2 regions of the Clostridioides sp. ZZV15-6383 genome follow, and region 1 is predicted to be linked to the other one. Evidence: riboswitches for the same ligand, from Rfam matches in the RefSeq annotation. Region 1 holds a riboswitch; the other holds the start of a gene.
The links. A riboswitch is a leader RNA that binds a small molecule or an ion and turns the genes downstream of it on or off. The one in region 1 is predicted to bind glycine.
Positions count from the first base shown of each region.

Region 2: linked by a shared signal. The riboswitch ahead of KGF42_RS16215 (alanine/glycine:cation symporter family protein) and the one ahead of KGF42_RS12600 (GrdX family protein) in region 1 are both predicted to bind glycine.

Region 1 is NZ_JAGWCV010000033.1:28,651-37,221, reverse strand. It holds gene grdB (glycine reductase complex selenoprotein B) at 1-832, opposite strand, end outside; gene grdA (glycine/sarcosine/betaine reductase complex selenoprotein A) at 864-1,337, opposite strand; gene KGF42_RS12615 (glycine/sarcosine/betaine reductase component B subunit) at 1,450-2,736, opposite strand; gene trxA (thioredoxin TrxA) at 2,999-3,316, opposite strand; gene trxB (thioredoxin-disulfide reductase) at 3,384-4,331, opposite strand; gene KGF42_RS12600 (GrdX family protein) at 4,427-4,798, opposite strand; glycine riboswitch at 4,901-5,012, opposite strand; gene KGF42_RS12595 (M3 family oligoendopeptidase) at 5,344-7,038, opposite strand; gene yidA (sugar-phosphatase) at 7,530-8,351, shown strand; gene saoL (MerB-like organometallic lyase SaoL) at 8,568-8,571, opposite strand, start outside.
Region 2 is NZ_JAGWCV010000059.1:984-9,532, reverse strand. It holds gene KGF42_RS16235 (PTS transporter subunit IIC) at 1-733, shown strand, start outside; gene KGF42_RS16230 (galactitol-1-phosphate 5-dehydrogenase) at 1,075-2,133, shown strand; gene araD (L-ribulose-5-phosphate 4-epimerase) at 2,233-2,919, shown strand; gene KGF42_RS16220 (class II aldolase/adducin family protein) at 2,937-3,584, shown strand; gene KGF42_RS16215 (alanine/glycine:cation symporter family protein) at 3,735-5,102, opposite strand; glycine riboswitch at 5,291-5,379, opposite strand; gene KGF42_RS16210 (DNA topoisomerase III) at 5,807-7,927, shown strand; gene KGF42_RS16205 (flagellar protein FliS) at 8,031-8,549, shown strand, end outside.

The DNA.
Region 1 (8,571 bases):
ATCCACCATGTGCAGTTTCATAAGTCTCTTCTGTTAAATCCATAACTCCTGCTATAGAATAAGTTCCATATTTAGAAGCTGAAGAAGACTCTATTCTATCTGGATTTCCTTTTGGAACTATACCACCAGAAGTAACTAAAGCTATTTTGCATTTTGATAAATCTTTTATAGCTTTACTTGGGTCAACTCTATCAAAGTTTGGCATTGGGTATTCAGTTTCAAACGGTTCACCTTTTATTTTCTTAACTAACATGTCAACAGCTCTCTTAGAACCTCTGTCTTCATGGAAGTAGTTAACTCTTATTCCTCTAGCTATGTATCCTTCATCTTTAGGAGTTCCAATTTCTTCTCCATTAGCAAGTTTTACTGCAAGTTTAGCTATCTTAGGAAGTGCTTTTCTCATACCTGCTGCAGAATCAGAAGTTTCTACTACATAAACATCCTTTTTAAACATATCTGCTCCTGGATTTTCAATATACATACCTGTTAAAGCTGGTATATTTAAAGCATCTTTTACAACTTTAGTTATTGTTCCAGCAGCAACTCCATATCTACCAGCATTAAATGCAGGACCAGCTATGAAAAGTTGTGGTTCAAAACCTTTTACCATTGATAAAACTTCTTCACTTGCACTATCAATATTTTCATTAAAATAGCTATCTCCACAAACTACCGTTCCAACTATTTCAATATCTTCACCTAATAATTTATCAAGTTGTAAACTTATTGGAGGTAAAGTTTCTGCCACATGTGGCTTAGTATCAGCTTTCTCTTCTCCACCTATACCAGCAAAGAACTGATTAATATAATGTACTGCTTTTAGTTTTCCCATCTTTTAGTTTCACCCCTTTTGCTTTTAGGCATTAAAATTTACAAAATTCTTCTCTTATACCAGACATTTCTTCTTCTATTTCTTCAACTTCTAAAACCATTTCCATCATACTTATTTGGTCTTCATATACACTTTCATCAAATAATGATTTTATTGGTTCCTCAACAACGTGGTAAACACTTAATCCTAAGGCAACTCCAGCAAGTGGTCCAGCGAAAGTTGGATCTCCAGCAGTTACTGTTTCGGCTGCAAGACCTGCAGCTTCGGCTTCAGCAGCACCTAGTAAAATCACAACATTTTCAGCTCCGAATTTATCAGCAGCATCTTTAACTCTGTTTTGATTTTCTAAGTCCATAGCCCCAGCAGCTGTTCAGACAAAGCATTCTGTAGATGAGAAAACAACCTCTGCTCCTTCTACTGTTTTTACACATTCTTCTATCGCAGGTCCTGGTATACCATCACGGTCACCTATTATAAGAACCTTTTTATTACTAAGTAAACTCATAATAATCCTCCTTATTATATTTCTAATATATTTTTTTACATCTATAACACTTATTATAATATATCTATAATATGTTTAATTAACATTACTCAATCGTTTAATGGAATACTTTTTAATATCCTTTAGCAGTTAAATGACCAAATCCTGTTTCATTAGTTGCACCTGTTATAGCTTGGATTTCAACTTCAATAGTTCCATCAGCTTTTAAACTTCCATCAGAACCACCAGCTATTACATCCACTACTTCTAAATGACCAATTACTTTATCTAGCTTAGGAAGCACTACAACTTGGTTAGCATTTCCACCTGTTACAACAGCATCAGCTCTTACATCTGCATCTGCAAGTGATTGAGAACCTCCATCACGTCCAGCATATTCATCTGTAACTATAACTGTTTTAACACCTTGCATTTCTATCTTCTTACAGTTCATTATAAGGTCAGTATCAGGATTTCCAAAACCTTCTTGTGAAACTATAACTGCATCTAATCCTAAATATTTACATAATTTAGAAGTCCAGTTTGAAGATCTTTCTTTATCTGCTAGGTAAACATTTTCATTCGTTATAATTACACCCACAAAGTTTATATCTTTGCCATGTCTTGCATATAAATCTTCAACAACCCCATTATTTATGTGAACATAACTTGGGTTTTTATCACATGCAGAAACACAGTTACCACTTACAATTGCTCCGTCCATTAATTCTGTTGGATATAATAAAGTTGGTACTATTTGTTTTGCATCTACTCCATACACATAAGTATCATGTAATAAACCTTGAGTCTGAAGCATATAAACATATCCTACTTTTGGAAGCTCTGGATATTCTTTTATTGATTCAAGAAGAGGTTTAGTTTCATATACTGAAACTTCATCTGGAGTAAGATTTCTTGCTACTTCTCCTAAATACATTGCTGCTTTGAATCCTATCATTCTAACAGCTTTTTCATGAGCATATTGTTTTAAACCATCAATAGGTTCAGCTATTACTACTACATTATTTAATTTAGAAAATGGAGTGTACTTAGCTCCTTCTCCAGTCATATCTATTATACCTTCTTGGAAACCTACTATTTTTCCAGTAGTTACAACAGCTACACCTTTTAAAGCATGAGTTTTTCCTTCTCCTACAGTGTCAACTTTAGACATGATGCCTGGGAATATTCCCCCATTACCTTCAACTTTTACTCTTGGCTCAATAACATCTTTTACAGGTGTTATTCTTACGCTTTCACCTGGACGAGCTAATTCTATATTTATAGATTTGATGTGCTCATCTCCACCAATTTCTTGTAGCATCTCTTGCTTATTGATGAATAATACTCCATCTTTTACTTCTGTTACATCACCAAATTGAATATCTTTTATAAAGATTTTCCCTAATTCAAGACGCATACTTGCACCTCCTGTTATTTAATTTGTGTATATGCATTTGAGTTTTTCTCAAAATTATATCATTTTACAACTTATCTTAAAGATATTTTTATATTCTGTTTTTATGTTTCAAATATTTATTTCATTAATAAAAAATATTTATTGTAAAAAAATTATTTTATCTAAAATTATTTTTTTAACAAACTTAGACATAAAAACACTTTTCTTTTATCTTCAGACTAAAATAAATTTTTTCTTTTGATGTTAATACTTTATCAATATATTAAAGATATTTTTTAATCATTTCTTCTATATTAGAAACTGTAGCATCATCCTTAGTAACTTCGTCTACTTTTTCCCCATCTTTGTATATAGCCATAGTTGGAAGACCTAATACTTTTTGTTTTATAGCTAATCTTCTAGCTTTTGTTGTATCCATCTTACAGAATTTTATCTTATCTCCATAAGTCTCAGCTAATTTATGAACATCTGGCATTAAAGCTTTACAAGGCTCACAACCTTCACTCCAAAAATCAACAAATACAAAACCTTCTGCATTTAAAACTTCTTCTTCAAATGTAGCCTTATCTAAATCTAACATTTTCTTATTCCCCCTTGAAATTTTTATTTTATTTTAAATATTATTTATTGAATTTAATTTACAGACTCTAGTTTCCAAATTTTTCGTCAATATATTTCTCAGCTACTATAGATGCAATTGCTCCATCATTAGTTGCTGTTACAACCTGTCTTAGAGTTTTAGATCTGCAATCTCCTGCTGCAAATACTCCTGGTATATTAGTTTTCATATCTTCATCAGTTATTATATAACCTTTTTCATCCATATCAACTTTGCCTTTGAATAAATCAGTTTGAGCATCTAATCCAACGAAAACAAATACTCCCATTGTTCCATCTTCTTCATCTGCAAAGTATTCATGAGTTTCTCCAGTAACTTTGTTTTTGAATACAACTGACTCTAATATTCCATCACCTTTGATTTCTTCTATTACTGTATCTAATAAAAATTCTATCTTTGGATTAGCTTTTGCTTTTTCTTCAACACTTTTAGCACATCTAAATCCTTGTCTTCTATGTACAATTGTTACTTTTCTAGCAAATTTAGTTAAATACATCGCTTCTTCTAATGCACTATCTCCTCCGCCTACAACAAATACTTCAAAATCTTCAAAGAAATCTGCATCACAAGTTGCACAGTATGAAACCCCTTTACCAGTAAGTTCTTTTTCTCCAGGACAACCAATTTTTCTTGGAGTTGCTCCTGTTCCTATTATTACTGCTTTTGCTCTATATTCTGCTTTTTCCCCTTTTAAAACTTTTATATCTCCATCTAGTTCAGTATCTACAATGTTGTCTCTTAGCATCTCTGCTCCAAACTCTTTACATTGTTCAACCATTCTAGCTATTAAACTTGGACCTGTTGCATTTGGAACTGACCCTGGATAATTTGCAATCTCATGTGTTATTACAATTTGTCCACCAGTCTTGTCTTTTTCTAGGATTAGAGTTTTCAACTTTGCTCTTGCTCCATAAAGACCTGCTGCAAGCCCTGCTGGTCCTGAACCAATTATTACTAAGTCATACACATTTTCCATTTTGACTTATCCTCCCCAATTAAATTTCTCATTTTATTTAATATTAAATTAGATTTAATATTTAGGCTACTTTAACAACTTTTTAACAAACTTATTTATTCATACTGCATTCTTTGTATTGTATTATAGAATATATCATAATCAATTACTCTAAAGTCATCTTGAACACTTTCTGTCCATTTTGGAGTCTTTTTATTATTCTGAAATTTACTTGCAGTGATGATTGCTTCTTCAATTAAGGTCAAAGAGTTTATATCCAAACGATTTCCTTTCTTTAGTATAACAGTTCTGTAAGGTGTTTCATTTGGTTTTACACTCCCATAGAGTGGATGAGATAAAAGTTCATACCCTTCATGTATCAAATCTCTACTTGCTTCTAAGATACCAATATAAGTTGTATCTTTAAACAAAACTTCTCTGTCTTGAACTTCTTCTTTTACTTTTGGATTATTTGTAATTATTATCATTTTTTACTCTCTTTCAAACTTTTATTTATTACTTGATAAATAAAAAACAGGAAAAACAAATCTCCCAATTTGCCTTCCCTGTTAAAATCATTTTCAGAGCCCCGTCCAAGTACAGTCATCTTTACCTGAGAATTTCATCTAATCTTTTGGGTAAATAAGATTAAATTTGTCCCTTCGGTCGCTTTTTTATAAAGCAGTCTCCCATACTCTTCAGCCGGATTATTATTTTTTCAGAAAATTGAAAATTAAGCAATTTATCCTTGTGTTTTTTATAAATAGCTTTTTTCTATCTCTGTTGACTTAAGTATATAAACATTCTATAAAATTTGCAATAGTTTTTTTATATGTATTTTGTATACATTTTCACTTTTTTTTCCAAGTGTTGATATTACATATTTCCTGTATTTTCTTTTTTTTTAAAGTTCAAACCTTTTTTGGTTTATTTTATCAAATTGGTTAAAAATAAGACTATTTTTAAAACAAATATTTATTTTTTATGTATTTTTTAATTTTTTACATTTATACAATAAAATTCTCATAATTTTTTATAATTTGCTGTCATTTACTTCATCAAACCAGGATTTAACATCACCTATAATAGATTTAATACAGTCATCATCAAATGGAGAATACAAATTTCCCATACTCACAATGTCTAAAAATGATTTTGTTCCTCCAACTTTACAGATATTTATATAATCTTGCCATCCTGCATCCCTATCTTGAATCATTTTTTTCCAAAATTGTAATGCACAAATTTGAGCTAGTACATAATCTATGTAATAAAACGGATTTTTAAATATATGACCTTGCTTAAACCACCAACAACCTCTCTCTAAAAAAGAATTATCATCATACTTTCTATGAGGTAAGTATTTTTTCTCTAAAAATTTCCAAATTTCTTTTCTTTTTGACTTATCCATATTAGGATTTTTATAAACATAATGTTGAAATTCATCAACAATTACTCCATAAGGTATAAATTTAATTGCAGATGATAGATGAGTGAATTTATATTTATCTGTATCTTCTTTAAAAAATAAATCCATCCATGGCCATGTTATAAATTCCATACTCATTGAATGGATTTCACAACTGTCAAGTGTTGGAAAATTAATTTCCGGCATATCAATCCATCTAGACATATACAACTGAAATGCATGTCCTGCTTCATGTGTTAATACATCTATATCATCAGCTGTTTGATTAAAGTTAGAAAAAATAAATGGTGACTTGTAATCTGGTATATAGGTGCAATACCCTCCAGCTCCTTTTCCTTTCTTTGTTTCTAAATCCATAAGTTCATTTTCTAACATAAAATTAAAAAATTCATCTGTTTCTTCTGACAACTCAGAATACATTGTTTTACCATTTTGAACTATGTATTTTGAATCTCCCTTTAAACTTGCATTTCCTGTTAAAAATTCCACGCCTTCATCTATGTAACTTAAATACTCTAGACCAATCCTTTTAGCTTGTTTTTCATAAAGTTCATTGGCCATTGGAACAACATATTTTAATACTTGTTTTCTAACATTTTTTATCATATCTTCTCTGTAGTCACTTCTCATCATTCTAATGTATCCAAGCTCTACAAAATCTTCAAAACCTAGTTTTTTAGATATCTTATCTCTAACTTTAACCAATTTATCAAATATATCATCAAATTTAGACTCATTTTCTTCAAAGAAATTATAATACGCTTTATTTGCTAGTTCTCTCGTTTTTCTACACTTAGAATACATGAATTTCCCCATACCAGATAAATTTCTTATTTTCCCATCAAACATTATCTCAGCTGATGCTAAAAGTCTGGTATACTCTGAGCACAATTTATTTTCTTCCTGCATTTCACTTATTACTTCTTTAGAAAAACTTTTTAAAGAATAGTCTACTATTGTGAAAAATTGTTCTCCAAACTCTTTTGTCAAATCATATTTAAAATTTGAATTTACTATTGCATTATAAAAATGTGAATTTAATTCTTCATATAAAGGCATATATTCATCCCAATAATTTTTTTCTTCTTGGTAGAATTTATCAAGTGTATCTATACTGTATCTTATTGATGCTATGTTTGACAACGTTTCTATTTTATTTCTCAATGAATTAATCTTATGTATATTTTTTTTCTGCTCTTTATAGTCATTAGAGTTATTTATATCTTCTACACATCCCAAAAACTCTTTTTTTATACTGTCATAATTGGGTCTTTCATACTTAAACTCTGAAAATTTCATTTAAAACACTCCTTTACAACTTTATTTTATTATATTTATAGATATAGCTTTACATATCCTATGTAACACAGTTTTATAAATTATTATATATATATTAAATATTCTTTATATTGTAACCCTGTTGAATAATAACATATGATTAATGGAATTACAATATTTTATAATATAAAACTAATTACTATAACAAATTCTCATCAATATATTTATTTAAAACTTTTAACTCTACAAAATAGATTTACATTAAATATGCAAACGATACCATTATTTGTAATTAACAATTCTGGAGTTATCAAAAATAAAATTTTTACATTATCATCTCACATAAGTAATATTTTTATCAAAAAATTAATATTATTAAACTTTCTAAATTGCTTATCTCTTGATATAATAGTATACAAAACAAATCATATTTTCCACTGAAATTTTGTTCAACACTAGTTGTGTCAACGTTTTCACAGGAAAATTGAGTATATAATTTATTGGAGGTTGATATGTACAAATTAATCGCACTAGATATTGATGGAACAATATTAAACACACAAAAAAGGATTACTCCTGAAGTATTTGAATCCATTCAAGAAGCAAAAAAGGCTGGAGCTAAAGTAGTTATAACAACAGGTAGACCTCTTCCTGGTGTAAAAGGGCTTTTAAATCAATTAAATCTAACAGATGAAGGTGATTACGTTATATGTTTTAATGGAGCCATTATTCAAGAGGTTAAAAGTGAGAAAATTATACACGATGTAGAAATGACTTTAGATGACTTTGATTTTATATATAATAACGTTTGTAAAAAATATAATACTAAAATACACATAAATACAATGACAAATTTAATTACACCAAATGAAACTCCTGGTAAGTATACACTTCATGAAGCGAAGTTAAATGATATAGAAGTCAAATATATACAAAAAGATAAAATTGATGAATCTATTAAAATCTGCAAAATTATGATAGTTGATGAACCAGAAAGATTGGAAGAAATCATACAGCAGCTACCTAAAAATTTATTCAATAAATATACTATAGTAAGGTCTGCTCCTTTTTATCTAGAATTTTTGGGTAAAACTACTAATAAAGGAACTGCACTTAAAACATTATGTGCTAATCTAAATATACCTATAGAGAAGGCTATTGCTGTTGGTGATGAAGAAAATGACCAGCACATGATAAGGTATGCAGGTCTTGGTGTGGCTATGGGAAATGCACGCAATAGCATAAAGGAAATTGCCGATTATGTTACTGATACTAATAATGAAAATGGAGTTGCAAAGGTTATAAATAAATATATACTTAATAAAGCTATCTAATCATGTAAAAAACTAAAAATATTTTTTATGTTTAAATATATTTAATGAGAGTGTCTCAAAATGAACTTTTTAGTTTATGAGACACTCTTTTTTGTATGAAATCAAATATATTTTCATCATTTCAACAATGAAAAAGAGGCTTATCTCTATTTTGAGACAGCCCCATATCTATAACTTTTATCTAAAGTTCATTTTTAGTTTTTCATATATGTATATCTAT
Region 2 (8,549 bases), on a different contig from region 1:
TACTCTAGGGCTTTTTTTAGGGATGTTTATAGGTATATTAGGTAATATGACAAGAATAACTACTATGGAAGCTTGGGGAGAAATAATGAAAGTAGGTATATCTACAAGTGCTGTCATGGCAATCTTCCCTAAAGTAGCAAGTATGTTTGCTCAAGCATTTGCACCTATAACAGAAGCAGCTAGAAAGATTATGCAAAAAGCTGGAAACCGTGAGTGGTATATAGCAGTGAATGATGCTGTTGGATATGGTGAACCTGCAACTCTGATATCAGGTCTTATATTAATTCCAATAATGCTTGTAATCGCTATGATACTTCCTGGTAATAAGGTATTACCAGTTGTAGATTTATTGGCAATTCCATATATGGTGCAAGGTCTAGTTGCTATACATAATGGTAATATACCAAAAGTATTAGTTTCAGGTATAATTTGGTTTGGACTAGGATTATATATTTGTACATCTACAGCACCATTATTCACAGATATGGCTACAAGTATAGGGGTTGCCATACCAGCAGGAGCAATGTTGATAACAAGTTTTAATATACTAGGAAAACCTTTGATGGGATTAGTTTTCTTTGCATTTCTAAGTGCAAATCCAATTTATATAGGTCTTGTAGTTGTAATTTACTTTGTTCTGTGGGCATTATTTAGAAAGAATAAAGCAGGCATACTCGAATATCTAGAAAAACAAGCACTTAAGAATATAGAAGAAGAGCCTGTAATAGTTTAAGTTTATAAAAATGAGATAATAGTAAATAAAGGAGTTTATAGCTGATTTTATATAAGTATCAGGTAATATCTGAGAAATATTTAAATGAAATGTAAACTTCTTTTTATTTTGGTAATATTTGCAATTATAATTTTTTGTATTTATTTAACTTTTTCTGTATAGCATGATATTAAAAACATATTTTTTTATGTCTATACAGTAATGTAATTTGATTTTATAAAATGTAATTCTCATTGACAAAATGCCTTGTATATAAGGTATTTACCTGAATAAACTATTTATCTTTTGTATGGCATAGATATTGCTATATAGAGTTATATAGCATGAAAGGAGATATTTATATGGAAGATAAAATGAGAGCATCAGTATTATACAATGTAGGTGATGTCAGATACGAAATGGTAGGTATACCAGAAATAACAAATACAGAAGTACTTGTAAATGTAAAGTATGTTGGAATATGTGGTTCAGATTTACCTAGGTCTATGGTAAGTGGTTTGAGTGGAAATACATCATATCCATTAATTTTAGGGCATGAATTTTCTGGTGAAGTTGTTAAAATTGGAGAAAAAGTAAAACATATTAATATAGGGGATAGAGTAGCTGTTGCACCATTAGTACCTTGTGGAGAATGTGACTACTGTAAGGAAGGTAATTTTGGTTTGTGTGATGATTACAATATAATTGGAACAAGAGTAAATGGAGCATTGGCAGAGTATGTAAGAGTTCCAGAAGAACATATTTTAAAACTACCAGATACATTAGACTATGAAACTGCTGCTGGAATTGAACCAGCAACTATAGCTTATCATGGGATTTCAAAGTCCGATATTAAAGTAGGAGATAGTGTAGTTGTGCTGGGATGTGGTCCAATAGGTCAATTTACTATACAATGGGCAAAGGTGTTTGGAGCATCTAAGATTATAGCTGTTGATATATTTAATGAAAAGTTAGAAATTTCTAAGTCTTTAGGAGCGAATTATACATTGAATTCAAAAGAAGTAAATGTAATTAAAGAAATAAAAAAAATAACAAATGGTGGTGCTGATGTTGTAATAGAGACTGCTGGTAGCAGATTTACACAAGAACAATCTCTGCTTGTAGCAAAAAAGAGAGGAACTATAGTGTTTGTGGGTATATCACACACAGAATTGCCACTCGGTGTAGAAGCTACTGAGTGTATATTACGTGGGGAACTTACTTTGAAAGGTTCTTGGAATTCATATACAAGTCCTTATCCTGGAAGAGCATGGAGAGCAACTTTGGATTTTATGGGAAAAGGTGATATTGTTTTTAAACCGATGATTTCACATAGAATAGGTCTTAATGAAGTTGGTGATTTTTTAAGTAAAATGAGCAAGAGAGAGATTAATTTTAATAAAATCCTAGTAGAAATATGAAAATTTAATAAATAAATATAAAAAATTATTAAATTTTATAATTACGACATTAAATAAAATAAAAATAATTTTTCCAAATAAAATATAGGAGGAAGAAAAATGTTAGAAAATTTAAAAGAAGAGGTATTAAAAGCAAATTTAGAATTACCTGAGAAAGGACTAATTACTTATACTTGGGGAAATGTAAGTGGGATAGATAGAGAAAAAGGATTAGTAGTCATAAAACCAAGTGGTGTAGAGTATAGCAGTATGGCTGTAGAAGATATGGTAGTAGTTGACTTAGACGGAAATGTAGTTGATGGTAAATTAAGACCTTCTTCAGATACTCCAACTCATCTAGTTTTATATAAAGAATTTGAAGAGTTAGGGGGAATCGTACATACACATTCAAGTTGGGCCACAATATGGGCTCAAATAGGGAAATCTATACCAGCATGTGGTACTACTCATGCAGATTATTTTTATGGAAGTATACCATGTACCAGAAAAATGACTAAAGAAGAAATTTGCAGTGAATACGAAAAAGAAACTGGAAATGTAATTGTTGAAGAATTTATGGGAAAAAACCCAATTCATTGTCCAGGAATAATTGTGAATGACCATGGACCTTTTACATGGGGAAAAAGTGCAAATGAGGCTGTCCATAATGCAGTAGTTTTAGAAGAAGTTGCAAAGATGGCCTATTATACAGAGTTAATGAGTCCTGATAATATTATGGAGAAGGTACTTATGAATAAGCATTTTTCAAGAAAGCATGGAAAAAATGCATACTATGGTCAAAAATAATTACTTGGAGGTGAATTATGCTAGAGTCTTTAAAGGTCAAAATTGTGGAAATAGCAATTAAAGCAGAACATTATGGTTTATGTAAAGAAAAAGCTGGCAATTTTAGTATTAGAGATAAAGATACTGGATATATACTTATAACACCCTCAGGTATAGGAAGAGAAGAATTAAAAGTTGAGCATATTTGTGTTTTAGATTTAGATGGAAATATAATAGAGGTTCAGAAAGGCATTAAACCAAGTAGTGAGGTGTTGATGCATATTGAAATATATAAAATAAGGGAAAATGTAAATGCTATATCACATACTCATTCTTTATATGCAACAACATTTTCAGTAGCAAAGAAACCAATTATACCAATTGTATATGAATCAGTTAACTATGGTGGTTATGTAGATATTGCTCCATATGAAAGACCAGGAACTTTAAAATTAGCTAAAAGTGTTTCAAAATTATTGTTAGATACAGATGCATGTTTACTAGAAAGGCATGGTCTAACAACTGTAGGTGATGATTTAGATGAGGCATTATTAAAATCAAGATATGTAGAAGAGGTAGCAGAAATATATTATCGGTCTTTAGTGTTAAATCAGTTTAAAGAGCTTGAAGTAGTAGATGTTGATGAATTTAACTCATGGAAATACCCAGAAGAAATAAAATTTTAATCTAAGCAATTTTTATTGAAGTGATTAATTAAAATATATGTACTATTTATGTCAATTACTATCTTATCTTATATTAATTACTATATTTTTTAAAAAGAATATAGAATTCCAAAGTCATATAAAATTGACTTGGAATTCTATACTTTTTATTTATGCATTTTTCTTTATCTGATTTTCTGGAGAATTTATATGTTCAAAATATTTTTTAGTTTCAGAGACTATTATAGGAGATAGTGCAAGTAAAGCTATCAGGTTAGGTATTGCCATAAGTCCATTTACGATATCAGCAATTATCCAAACAACTTCTAATTTTAAGAATGCACCTAATAACACCATAGCTACAAATACAGTTCTATACCCATTCATACCTCTTACACCAAATAGGAATTCAAAACATCTTTCTCCATAATAACTCCATCCTAAAATTGTAGTAAATGCAAATAATGTTAAACTAACTGTAAGTAATATTGGTCCAAATGTAGGAATTGCTCCATTAAAAGCTGCTTGTGTCATAACAGCTCCATTTAGGTCTGAACACCATACTCCTGAAATAACAAGAGAGAATCCAGTAAGAGTACAGATTATAATAGTGTCTATAAAAGTACCTGTCATAGATATAAGACCTTGTTCTGCTGGCCATTCAGTTTTAGCAGCTGCTGCAGCTATTGGAGCACTACCTAGACCAGATTCATTTGAAAATACACCACGAGCTATACCATTTCTAATTGCTAGCGACATAGTTGCTCCTAGAAAACCACCAGTAGCAGCAGTAGGTGTAAATGCACTTTTGATTATTAGCATAAAAGTTTCAGGAATTTTATTCCAAAAAGATAGTAAAATGATTCCACAGATTACGATATATATAACCGCCATAAAAGGTACTATCTTAGTAGCTACATTAGATATACTTTTAAGACCTCCAAATACAACTAAAGCTACAAATACTGCTAATACAACACCTGTGATTCTAGGGTCTACTCCAAAACTATTATTTATAGCATCTGTTATTGAATTTACTTGAGTAAAAGTACCTATTCCTAAAAGTGCAACTAATATACCACTTATAGCGAAAAATATTGCAAGAGGTCTCCATTTTTCCCCCATACCATTTACTATGTAGTACATTGGTCCACCAGACACTTGACCATTTTTATCTTTAGTTCTGTATTTTATTGCAAGAACACCTTCTGAATACTTAGTAGCCATTCCAAAGAAAGCTGCTATCCACATCCAAAAAAGTGCACCAGGTCCACCAGCTTTAATAGCTGTAGCAACACCAACAATATTACCAGTACCAACTGTAGCAGCTAGTGCAGTACATAAAGCTGCAAAACTTGAAACATCACCACTACCTTTGTTTTCAGCAGAGAATATTAACTTAAGAGCTCTTGGAAGTTTAATTATTTGTATAACTCCAAGTTTAACAGTAAGTAGTATACCAGTACCAACTAGCAATACTAGTAGGGGTGGTCCCCAAATAAAAGCATCAACTTTGTTTAAAACATCAATTAGATTCATAAAAACACTCCCTCATTTTTTTGCTTTACATAATCAATAGAATTTTTAATGAAGTAATTGACAGGAAATAAGTATAATTTATTAATAATTTCTAGTGTAATAAAAAAAGCTAAATCTAAAAAAGATTCAGCTCTGGATATACACTAATTAGCAACCAAAATAAAAGTATTAATAAATACTAGTTTTGGTAGATAATCCCTGTCCTTTTGCCTGAGAGATTGAGCATAAAAGCCTTGCCCCTTCGGCGCCCATAATGGGTCTCTCCAGAGTTCCGTAAATTTTACAGTCCTACTTTTAAAAGTACCTGAGAGTGTTACTCCTTCGGTGTGCTGTATAGCAACTCTTCTATAAAATCTTAACCGGATATTGATTTGTCATAGCTTATTGTATTAATAATATTAATATAAGTTTTTATGTTTTGTCAACTGAAAATTTAAAAAACAAAGAAAAAATATAAAAATGTATGCCTATTTACGAATTATAAACTTATAAATATAAGTAATATACGTGAAAATGGATTCTATAATAGGTATACAAATTAGAAATAAGATAAGTTTTAAATAAAAAAATAAGAAAGTTTTAAATAATTAATTAGATATGATTAAATTATGGTAATATTATAGTTACGATATTAAGAAAAGTTCTATTTATTTAGATTTTAATCGTAATATGAGATTAAGCATAGAGAAAGGAAGTATTTTTAGATGGGAAAAGTATTAGTACTGGCAGAAAAGCCTTCTGTTGGAAGAGATATAGCAAAAGTTTTAGGGTCAAAAAATGAAAAAAACGGATATATAGAGGGTTCAAAGTATGTGGTAACTTGGGCATTAGGTCATTTAGTTACACTTGCTGACCCTGAAAGTTATGGAGAAAGATATAAATCATGGAGCTTAGAAGACTTGCCAATACTTCCTAAGCACCTGAAGACTGTTGTAATAAAAAAGAGTGGAAAACAGTTTAATACAGTCAAAACTCAAATGAATAGAAATGATATAGATGAAATAGTTATAGCAACAGATGCAGGTCGTGAAGGAGAACTTGTAGCAAGGTGGATAATAGAAAAATCACAAGTAAAAAAACCTCTAAAGCGCCTTTGGATTTCTTCAAGTACAGACAAAGCAATAAAAGAAGGATTTGCGAAATTAAAAGCTGGAAAAGAATATGAAAATTTATACTATTCAGCAATAGCACGAGCAGAAGCTGATTGGATTATTGGAATAAATGCAACTAGAGCTTTGACAACAAAGTACAATGCACAACTTTCTTGTGGAAGAGTTCAAACTCCTACTCTTGCAATGTTGCTTAAGAGAGAAGAGGAAATAAGAAATTTCAAACCTAAAGAGTATTATGGATTGGAATTAATCGCTACAAAGGGAAGTTCAGATATAAAGTTTATTTGGAATGATAAGAATAGTGGCTCCTCAACATTTAGTAAGGAAAAGATAGAGAGCATATTGGAAAAAATAAAAAATTTAGACATAAAAATATCTGAAGTAAGTAAGTCATATAAGAAAAAATATTCACCTGCACTCTATGATTTAACAGAGTTACAAAGAGATGCAAATAAAATGTTTGGATTTTCAGCAAAAGAAACATTATCTATAATGCAAAAACTATATGAGTATCATAAAGTACTTACTTATCCTAGAACTGATTCTAGATACCTAACTTCAGATATTGTTGGAACATTGAAAGATAGAATAAAAGCTGTAAATGTTAGCGATTATTCAAAAATTTGTAATAAATTATTAAAAAGTAATATTACAGCTAATAAATCATTTGTTGATAATTCAAAGGTAACAGACCATCATGCAATAATACCAACGGAGCAGAAAGTCTTTATGAGTGATTTTAGTGATAAAGAGCGAAAAATATATAATCTTGTAGTAAAAAGATTTTTAGCAGTACTGTCTCCTCCTTTTGAATATGAACAGACAACTATAAATGCAACTGTAGAAGGCGAAATATTTAAGGCTAAGGGAAATAAAGTAATAAATTTAGGTTGGAAGGAAAATTATAAAGATATTGAAGATGAAGATGAGTATGAAAGTATACCAAATGTTTTAGAAAAAGACATACTTAAAGTTAAGGGATTAAAGATAAATTCAGGTAAAACAAATCCACCACCATACTTAAATGAGGGTACATTATTGACAGCTATGGAAAAAAATGGTCTTGGGACAGTTGCTACAAGAGCAGATATAATAGAAAAATTATTCAATTCATTTTTAATGGAAAAGAAAAATAAAGATATATATATAACATCAAAAGGTAGACAATTATTAGATTTAGTTCCGATAGATTTGAAGACACCAGAACTTACAGCTTCATGGGAAAAGAAGTTATTGGATATTTCAAAGGGAAAACTTAGTAAAGATACCTTTATAAATAACATGAAAGATTATTCAAAAGATATTGTTTTAGAAATAAAAAATAGTGATAATAAATTTAAACATGATAACTTAACTAAAAATAGATGTCCAGAGTGTGGTAAATTCATGTTAGAGGTAAATGGTAAGAAAGGCAAAATGCTGATTTGTGAAGATAGAGAGTGTAACACTAGAAAAACTATATCACAAGTAACTAATTCAAGATGCCCTAACTGTCATAAAAAATTAGAACTTCGTGGAGAAGGTGAGGGAAGAATCTTCACTTGTAGCTGTGGATACAGAGAAAAGCTTTCTTCTTTCAATAAGAGAAAGCAAGAAGAAAAAAAGAAGGCATCAAAAAAAGATGTTAATCAATATTTAAAAAATCAAAATAAAAATCAAGAAACATTTAATAATCCATTTGCAGAAGCATTAGCTAAACTAAAAAATAAATAATTTTAAAGTTATTATTATACACAATTATAATTTTAATTGTATATTAGTTATATGTACTGGTATAATATAGCATATAATTTAGGCATGAAAGTAGGGCTGTTAAATGGATTTGAGGGATATATTTAAATATTATTGTAAAGAGTGTGAGAATACATGGAATAATTTAAGTGTTGAATTATTTGACAATATAGAAACATATAGTAAGGATTCACAAAAAAAGAGTGAAAAAGAATTGGATAAATTGATAAATACAATATCAGTTCATTTAGAAAAGTATCCAAGTGACTTTGTATTGAGAAAAATGTGGGCAAAAAAGGGTGAAGCTTTCTTACAAAAGACATTAGAAAAAGAAAATATTTTTAAGTTAGAAAAAATGGATGTGGAAGATAGAAAAAAATTTTTAGATATAACAAAACAATTTATTAGAGATGCTAGAAAATTTGATGGTGATTTACCTATAGGGGATATTATGCAAGCTATGAGGAATGTATGGATTTCAAATGCATTACAATTATTATTTGGTAAAGAGGTCTATTATTCAAAAGCTAACTTTGCATATAGCATGTTATATCCATATACTGATAATTATTTAGACAATACAAGTATAAATAAAACTGATAAG